4 regions of the Mesorhizobium sp. 10J20-29 genome follow, and region 2 is predicted to be linked to each of the others. Evidence: predicted binding sites of a transcription regulator. Region 2 holds the regulator's gene; each other region holds the start of a gene.

Region 1 (2,185 bases), 1.5 Mb from region 2:
CGACCTCGACACCCGCATCATCTCGACCGCCGACGTCTTCGACGCGCTGACGGCGGACCGGCCCTACCGCGCGGCGATGCCGGTTTCGAAGGCGCTCGCCATATTGCGGGAAGGAGCCGGCACATCGCACGACCCGCTCTGCGTCGAGATGCTGGAGCGGTCGCTGCGCCGGGCGGAACTGTCGAACGCTGCATAGGCGAAGCGGCGTCGCCAGCCGCCGGGCGCCGAACGTGGACAGGGATTTTCCCGCTGGCGAGTTCCAGGATTCAGCCTGCGCAGGTGCTCCGGCAACGCTGCTGAACCGGCCCGTCGTCATTTCTTAAATCCAATCAAAGTCTTACCATGCACGCGGCGGAACCATCCTCGCTTTCTCCCGACTGAGAGAGCCGCGAGCGACAGTTTTTGCGACCGCCATTTCATCCCCACCCGCAGAACTGCCCGCATACTCCTCCCCGCAGCTTGCCGGTGGGAACGGGTGGCCACGACCTCCATCCAGGCAAGTGTGGCGCCGGACTTGCCCGCGTGGTCGCGCGGGCCGGATCCGGCCCTGCTCCGTACCGAGCGCCCTTGGCATCCAGCTCATGGGATGCCCATGGGCCGGAACGGGCATGGGTAAGACGCCGGCGGCGCATGGCAGCGCGTCACATAAAAAATAAGATCGACGTCGCCGCCATGCGCCGCCTCCCGCAAACTTCACAGTGGCCAGATCGGAAACGAGGCGTGGCGAGGATGGAACACGCCTGCGCGCACGATCGGACTCGGCGAGCGGCGGCAGGCCATCCGCTGCCGGCCGCTGTGGACTGTCACAGAACTGCAATCCGGCCGACATGCCCCCTTCATATGGCTGGTTTAGGCGAATGGTCCAGACGCGGACAAAAGCCGCACTGAACCGGGGAAGCCAATGCTGCAGATACGCGACGTGACACGCCGCTTCGGAGGCAACACCGCCGTCGACAACGTGACGCTGGAGATCCCGCAGGGCCAGATGGTCGGCGTGATCGGCCGCTCGGGTGCCGGCAAGTCGACGCTGCTGCGCATGATCAACCGCCTGATAGACCCCAGCGAGGGATCCATCTTCTTCGACGGAACGGAAGTCTCGGCGCTGAAGGGTGCCGCGCTGCGCCACTGGCAGCGCGACTGCGCGATGATCTTCCAGCAGTTCAACCTCGTGCCGCGCCTCGACGTCCTGACCAACGTGCTGCTCGGCCGGCTCAACTACCGTTCGACGGCGGCCAATCTGCTCGGCATCTTCTCGCGGGAGGAACGGGCTCTGGCCATCGCCTCGCTCGAGCGCCTCGGCATCGCGCAGACCGCCCTGCAGGTGGCCGGAACCCTGTCGGGCGGACAGCAGCAGCGTGTGGCCATCGCCAGGGCGCTGATGCAGCAGCCGAAGGCGATGCTCGCCGACGAGCCGATCGCCTCGCTGGACCCCATGAACGCCAAGGTCGTCATGGACTCCCTGCGCGACATCAGCGCCCGCGACGGCATCACGGTGATCACCAACCTGCACACGCTCGATACCGCGCGCGCCTATTGCAGCCGCATCATCGGGATGGCGGCCGGCAAGGTGGTGTTCGATGGCGCGCCGGAGGATCTGACACGCGATGCCGTGCGGATGATCTACGGCGCCGACACCGACGGGTCGGAGATTTCCGAGGCGATCACATCGACCAGCATCGACGTGCCCAAGCCCAGGAAGCGCGAGACCGCGCCGGTTCTCGAACCGGCCTTCGCCGGCTACTGACCGTCCGGAGCCCTCCCTCACCCTACCAAACCCCGGCGCTGCCGGCTCAACAGGAGAGACCACCATGTTCAGGAACGCACTTTACTGCGCAGTCGCAATCAGCGCGCTGATGACCGGCGCGTCGCAGGCAGAAGACCTCAAGGTATTTCGCATCGGCATCCTCGGCGGCGAGAACGAATCCGACCGCCTGCGCAGCTTCCAGTGCATGGTTGACAAGCTGCCGGAAGTGCTCGGCGTCGAGAAGGTCTCGCTGTTCCCGGCGGCCGACTATGACGGCACCATCCAGGGCCTGCTCGGCGGCACGCTCGACTACGCCGAACTCGGCGCATCGGGCTATGCCAAGATCTACCTCGAGAACAAGGACGCCGTCGAACCGATCCTGACGACGGTCCAGACCGACGGCTCGACCGGCTACCATTCGGTCATGGTCGCCCGCAAGGA
Region 2 (2,185 bases):
TCGAGCAGATGCCCGATTTCGCCGCCAACGATCCGGACAACCTCCTGATCGGCCAATGGGACGGCAGCTTCGCCGAAGCCGGCGATGTCGCCGGCATCGCATTGCCCACCAAGGGACGCGGAGCCATCGTCGAGGATTTCAACATGGACGGCATGCTCGACCTGCTCGTCGTCAACCGCGGCCAGAAGGCCAGCCTGTTCCGCAACTGCGGTGCGGTGGCCGGTGACCTGGCTCGGCCCATGGGCAACTTCGTCGGCATCGAACTGCGACAGAAGGACGTCAATCGCGACGCCGTGGGCGCCCTCATTTACGTCAAATCGGGCACCCAGACCTATGTGCGCAGCGTTCAGGTCGGCGGCGGCCACGCGGCCGGACATGCAGGCTTTATCCACGTCGGCGTCGGCACGGCGGAGCGCGCCGAGATCCGGGTCAAATGGCCGGATGGGGAATGGAGCGCGCCCTACCGGGTCTTCGCCAACAATTTCGTCATCATCGGACGCGACGCGCCCGGCGCTAAATACTGGTACCCGGCCGAGTAGCAGGCCTAGTCTTCGCGGATGGCGTAGCCGGCACCACGGATCGTGCGGATCACGTCTGGCATGCGGCCATTGTTGACTGCCTTGCGCAGGCGCCCGACATGCACGTCGACAGTGCGCTCGTCGATGTAGATCGTCTCGCCCCAGACATTGTCGAGCAGCTGGCTGCGCGAGAACACGCGTCCCGGATGGCGCATCATGAACTCCAGCAGACGGAACTCCGTCGGCCCGAGCTTGATCTCGTTCTTCTTGCGGTAGACCCGGTGCGCCTCACGGTCGAGCATGATGTCGCCGACCTTGAGCACGCTGGACAGCACTTCCGGCTTGGCCCGGCGCAGCAGGGCGCGCACGCGCGCCATGAATTCCGGCGTCGAGAACGGCTTCACCAGGTAATCGTCGGCGCCTGTCGAAAGCCCGCGCACCCTGTCGCTTTCCTCGCCGCGCGCCGTCAGCATGATGATCGGCAGCCGCTGCGTTTCAGGTCGCATGCGCAAGCGGCGGCAAAGTTCGATGCCCGAGATGGCAGGCACCATCCAGTCGAGCACAAGAAGGTCCGGTGCATTTTCCTGCAGGCGGATTTCGGCCTCGTCGCCGCGCGTCACGATCTCGACCTGGTAGCCTTCGGCCTCGAGGTTGTATCGGAGCAGCACGCCGAGCGGCTCCTCGTCCTCGACGACCATGATCTTGGGCGCAATCATTGGCTTGATGCTCTTTCCAGCGCGCTATTCCGCCAAGACCGACAGCGACGTTTCGTCGAGCTTGGGACGGGATACCGGCAATTGTTGTCCTGTAACCACGAAATAGGCGTTCTCGGCGATGTTGGTGACGTGGTCGCCGATGCGCTCGAGGTTCTTGGCACAGAACAGGAGGTGCGTGCAGGAGGTGATGTTGCGCGGATCTTCCATCATGTAGGTCAGAAGCTCGCGAAAGACCGACGTGTACTTGACGTCGATCTTCTCATCGTCGATGCGCAGGTCACGCAGGGCGTCGGCGTCGCGGGCCAGGTAGTGCTTGATGACACCGTCGACCTGGCTGAGCACCATTTCGGACATTCCCTCGATGCCATGCGCGAGGCTGCGCGGCGCCGGGCTCTGCCCGACTGCGCTGACGCGCTTGGCGATATTCTTGGCCAGGTCGCCGATCCGCTCGAGATCGCCGGCCATGCGGATGGCACCAACGACTGCACGCAGGTCCTGGGCCATCGGCTGCCGTTTGGCGATCAGGGTGATTGCCCGGTCGTCGAGTTCGCGCTGCCGCGCATCCATGATCACGTCGTCCGAGACGACCCGCTGCGCCAGCGCCCCATCGGATTGCAGCAATGCGCGGATCGCACCTCTGACCATGGTCCCCGAAAGGTCCCCCATGTCGTTGATCAGCTTCTGGATGCCGGAGAGGTCGTCGTCGAAAGAAGTGACGGTATGTTCGCCCATGATCTAGGTCCTCGTGGTCTGCCGCTTGGGAGGATGCGGCTTAGCCGAACCGGCCGGTGATATAATCCTGGGTGCGCTTGTCGTCGGGGTTGGTGAACATCTTCTCCGTCGCGCCCTCTTCGACGAGGTAGCCGATATGGAACATCGCCGTGCGCTGCGACACGCGGGCAGCCTGCTGCATGGAATGCGTCACGATGACGATCGTGTAGTTCTGCCGCA
Region 3 (2,185 bases), 2.4 Mb from region 2:
TTCAGACTCCAGAGAACGCCCGATGGGGGCGGAATGGCGATTGATGTATCAGGAAAGAGCTGCCAGTGCAGCCTTGACCTCGGCGGGCGTGCCGACGGCCGCGGTGGAAATGTCACGGTTGATGCGGCGCGCCAGCCCCGACAGGACCTTGCCGGCGCCGACCTCGTAAAGCGAAGTCACCCCATTGGCCCCGAACCATTCGACCGTTTCGCGCCAGCGAACGCGCCCGGTCACCTGGTCGACGAGCCGGGCCGCGATTTCATCCGGGTCGGAGAGCGGCTGGGCGACGAAGTTCGCCACCACCGGCACCGCCGGCCGGTTCTTTTGCACGCCCGCGAGCGCCTCGCGCATCGTCTCGGCGGCGGGCGACATCATCTGCGAATGGAAGGGGGCGGAAACCGTCAGCATCAGGGCGCGCTTTGCGCCCTTTTCGGTGCACAGCCGCGCCGCGTGCTCGACGGCAGGCTTGGCGCCGGAGATCACCAGCTGCCCGCCGCCATTGTCGTTGGCGATCTGGCAGACGGAGCCGGCGGCGGCCTCGACGCAGGCGGCCTCGACCTCTGCCTCGTCCAATCCGATGATCGCCGCCATAGCGCCCTCTCCTGCCGGCACGGCGGCCTGCATGGCGTTGCCGCGGATGCGCAGCAGCCTGGCCGCATCGCCGATCGAGAACATGCCGGCGGCCGCGAGCGCGGAGTATTCGCCGAGCGAATGCCCGGCGACATAGGCGACCTTGTCCTGCAGCACCAAACCACGCGCCTCGAGCGCCCGCATCGCCGCCATCGACACTGCCATCAGTGCAGGCTGCGCGTTGGCGGTCAGCGTCAGCGTCTCTTCAGGGCCATCCCACATCAATTGCGACAGCTTTTCGCCCAGCGCATCGTCGACCTCGGCGAAGACCTCGTGGGCCTCTGGAAAGGCGTCGGCAAGATCCTTGCCCATGCCGACGGCCTGGCTGCCCTGCCCCGGGAAGGTGAATGCGATGGCCATTTGCGGGTCTCCGGTCTGGTTTGCGACTGCCCTCTGGCCAAGCCGGCGGCTCAAGTCAAGGGCGGCATGGGAAACAGCTGCCGCAGCGCCACACTGAAAAAATACCCTCCAAGGCGGCCAAAGCTTCTCACTTTCGCCACAGGCTCTGGCTTTTTGTGACGGAACCATGACACAGGCATGACAGTTCTTCCGCGTATCGAGGGTTTTGAGTTGGCAAAGCATAACGCTGTCACGCAGGCAGGGATTGTTTGCGCGCCTGATGCACGCAAGGGCGCCGGGCGTCTTGCCCGGAGTCCGCTCGTGCGCTGCACGCTATCGCTTGCCGTCACGATCCTCTTTTCAGCGCTGCTGGTCTTTACGGTCGAGTGGATCTTTCGCGGATCGCTGGGTTCGACCGTCGAGTTCTTCAGCCAGCCGTTCCGGCCGGGCTGGACGACCATTGCGCTGTTCACGCTGCTCCTGACCGGCCTCGATGCCCTGCTCGGCCGGCGTCACAACGGCATCCTGCTCGTTGCGCCCGTCGTGCTGCTGCTCGCGGCGATCGGCCATCAGAAGTCGCTCTATCTCGGCGACCCGCTCTATCCGGCCGACTTCCTCTATGCGCGACAGATACTGGAACTGATGCCGCTGCTTGTCGCCGAGCGTCCGCTTCTTGCCGTGCTTCTCGCAATCGGCGGCATCGCGGCCGTCATCCTTCTGGTCGCGCTCTGGCGCCATGCGCGCAGTTTCGCGCCGATCCGGCCGCGACTTCGCCTCGCCCGCCTGGTGGTCGTGCTGCCGGCGCTCGCCTTCTTCGTCTCCATCATGGACTTCGCCACCTTCTCGTGGACGCGCGACAGGCTGCAGATCATTCCCATGATGTGGGACCAGAAGGAGAACTACGCCTCCAACGGCTTTGCCATCGCCTTTGCGCTCAACATGCCGATGGCCAAGGTCAAGGCGCCGCCGAGCTACGAGGACGATGTCCTTGACGCGATCCGCCCGGCGCAGGGCGCCGTCTCGATGCCGCAGGAGAGGCCGGATGTCATCGTGGTGATGAGCGAATCCTTCTGGGACCCCACGCTCCTGCCCGGCACCACCGTCACGCCCGACCCCATGCCTACCGTGCGCGCGCTGCGCTCCGGCTCGATGTTCTCGCCCGAGTTCGGCGGCATGACGGCGAATGTCGAATTCGAGGCGCTGACGGGCTTCTCCA
Region 4 (2,185 bases), 1.3 Mb from region 2:
CATCGGGATGTCGTGCGTCTGCGGGTAAATGGTGGCGATGCGCTGCATCTCGTAGCCAATGCCGATGACCAGCGGCTTTTTCGGCATCGCCGCCAGGGTGCGGTCGAAGAAGCCGCCGCCATAGCCGAGCCGGTAGTTCTGCGGGTCGACGCCGACGATCGGCGATATAACCACGTCCGGCAGCACCGGATCGCCCTCGGCGGGAATGGGGATGTTCCAGACGCCTTTTTCCAGCCGGTCGCCGGGCTTGTAGGCACGAAAGACCAGCGGTTGCGCCTTCTCCACCACGACGGGCAGGGCGACGGCGCCGCCGCGATCGATCACCGAGGCCATCCAGGGGCGCATGTCCGGTTCGCCGCGAAACGGCCAGTAGAGGCTGACCAGGCGGCCGGCAACGTCACCGATGGCGGTGTCCAGCCCTGCCGCGATCTTCTGCGCCATCGAGGCGCGCACATCGGCCGGGATTGCAAGCCGCGCCTCGATCAGTCGCGCCCGCTCGGCCTTGCGCCAGCGCGCCACATCCGCCCAGGGCGCGGCGTCGACGGGCCGCGTGGCACCACTGGCGTCGAGCTCGTGCATGAAACAGGGCGGCGAGGCGTAGTGCGCGCCTTCGTCAGCTTCGGTCTCGTCAGTCACCTGCTTGCTCCTCTCCTGGGCGGGGAAGGTTAGTGCGCCTGCAGCCGGCCGGCACGCGCGATCGCGACATGCTGCGACTGAAACGCCGGCCGGGTATTGCGACAAGGCGCGGCTATCGATGGGTGCAGAGCCGACCGGCCGGTCTCGCCGAGCTGCCCTTGGATCCATGCCGCGGGCCAGTGCAGCGCCCCGCTGATCACCCGAGGCGATGCAGGCAAAAGTAGTCGCCAAGCCTTCCGCACAAGCTGATGACGCAAGGACAGTCATTGTGGTGTCATTGCTTCCTGCTGGACTTGCCATGACTTCGGCGCGAAACTTGCTGTCTCTGGCTCGGGGTATCGCTTCAGTTCACGAGGAAAATCATGTCCCATGTCGTTCTCCCGCTTTCGCGCCGGTCCTTCCTGTCCGGTTCTGCCGCTGCCGGCGCGCTGGTGATGCTGCATCCCTTCGCCGCCCGCGCGCAGGCCAACCAGGCACATCTCAGGATCATGGAAACCACCGACATCCATGTGAACCTGCTTCCCTACGACTACTACGCCGACAAGCCGAACGACACGATGGGCCTGTCGCGCACCGCCTCGCTGATCGACGCGATCCGCGCCGAGGCCGGCAACGCCATGCTGATCGACAATGGCGACCTTTTGCAGGGCAGCCCGATGGGCGACTACATCGCCTATGAGAAGGGCATGAAGGAGGGCGACGTCCACCCGATCATGAAGGGCATGAACCTTCTCGGCTACGAATGCTCGACGCTCGGCAACCACGAGTTCAACTACGGCCTGTCCTTCATGGACAAGGTGATCGCCGGGGCGAATTTTCCCTTCGTCTGCGCCAATCTGGTGCGCGGCACGCAGCTGGCGTCCAACCCGCGCGACGACAAGCTCTACCTCAAGCCCTACGTCATTCTCGACCGCACGATCAAGGACGGCGCGGGAAGCGAGCAGCCGATCCGCATCGGCATCATCGGCTTCGTGCCGCCGCAGGTGATGATTTGGGACGCCAAGAACCTGACCGGCAATGTCGTGACACGCGACATCGTCGAGGCGGCGAAGGCCTGGGTGCCGCAGATGCGCGAGGAGGGCGCCGACATCGTGGTCGTGCTGTCGCATTCGGGCATCGACACCAAAGAGGACACGATGATGGAGAACGCGTCCTTCTTCGTCGCCGGTGTCGAGGGCATCGACGCCGTGTTCACCGGGCACCAGCACCTCGTCTTCCCGGGCAACAAGGATTTCCAAGATCTTGCCGGCGTCGATGCGACCAAGGGCACGCTGCAGGGCACGCCGGCTGTCATGGGCGGCTTCTGGGGCTCGCATATGGGCCTCATCGACCTGTTGCTGGAGCGCGACGGCAGCACGTGGAAGGTGGTCTCGGCGACTTCCGAGGCGCGGCCGATTTACGAGCGCGTCGACAAGAAGAACGTGCCGACGGTCGAGGACGACCCGAAGGTGGTCGCAGCTGTGAAGGACGACCACGAGGCGACGCTGGAATATGTGCGCCGCCCGGTCGGCAAGAGTTCGGCGCCGCTCTATTCCTATTTCGCGCTGGT

Evidence for each region. Region 2 encodes PhoB, which activates phosphate uptake and scavenging genes when phosphate is short. Its sites were predicted from a motif close to TGTCATNNANCTGTCAT; they were not measured.
Region 1: a site for PhoB is predicted at 802-818, ahead of phnC (phosphonate ABC transporter ATP-binding protein). Genes of this name have one in related genera too.
Region 3: a site for PhoB is predicted at 1,146-1,162, ahead of ACT2BZ_RS15335 (LTA synthase family protein). Genes of this name have one in related genera too.
Region 4: a site for PhoB is predicted at 898-914, ahead of ACT2BZ_RS21910 (bifunctional 2',3'-cyclic-nucleotide 2'-phosphodiesterase/3'-nucleotidase). Genes of this name have one in related genera too.

The regions. Positions count from the first base shown of each region.
Region 1 is NZ_CP199156.1:2,335,391-2,337,575, reverse strand. Features, by position in the region: gene ACT2BZ_RS11240 (HD-GYP domain-containing protein) at 1-196, shown strand, start outside; gene phnC (phosphonate ABC transporter ATP-binding protein) at 902-1,744, shown strand; gene phnD (phosphonate ABC transporter substrate-binding protein) at 1,809-2,185, shown strand, end outside.
Region 2 is NZ_CP199156.1:806,089-808,273, forward strand. Features, by position in the region: gene ACT2BZ_RS03920 (FG-GAP repeat domain-containing protein) at 1-539, shown strand, start outside; gene phoB (phosphate regulon transcriptional regulator PhoB) at 545-1,234, opposite strand; gene phoU (phosphate signaling complex protein PhoU) at 1,259-1,966, opposite strand; gene pstB (phosphate ABC transporter ATP-binding protein PstB) at 2,007-2,185, opposite strand, start outside.
Region 3 is NZ_CP199156.1:3,205,611-3,207,795, reverse strand. Features, by position in the region: gene fabD (ACP S-malonyltransferase) at 49-990, opposite strand; gene ACT2BZ_RS15335 (LTA synthase family protein) at 1,168-2,185, shown strand, end outside.
Region 4 is NZ_CP199156.1:4,561,518-4,563,702, reverse strand. Features, by position in the region: gene ACT2BZ_RS21915 (5-formyltetrahydrofolate cyclo-ligase) at 1-579, opposite strand, end outside; gene ACT2BZ_RS21910 (bifunctional 2',3'-cyclic-nucleotide 2'-phosphodiesterase/3'-nucleotidase) at 999-2,185, shown strand, end outside.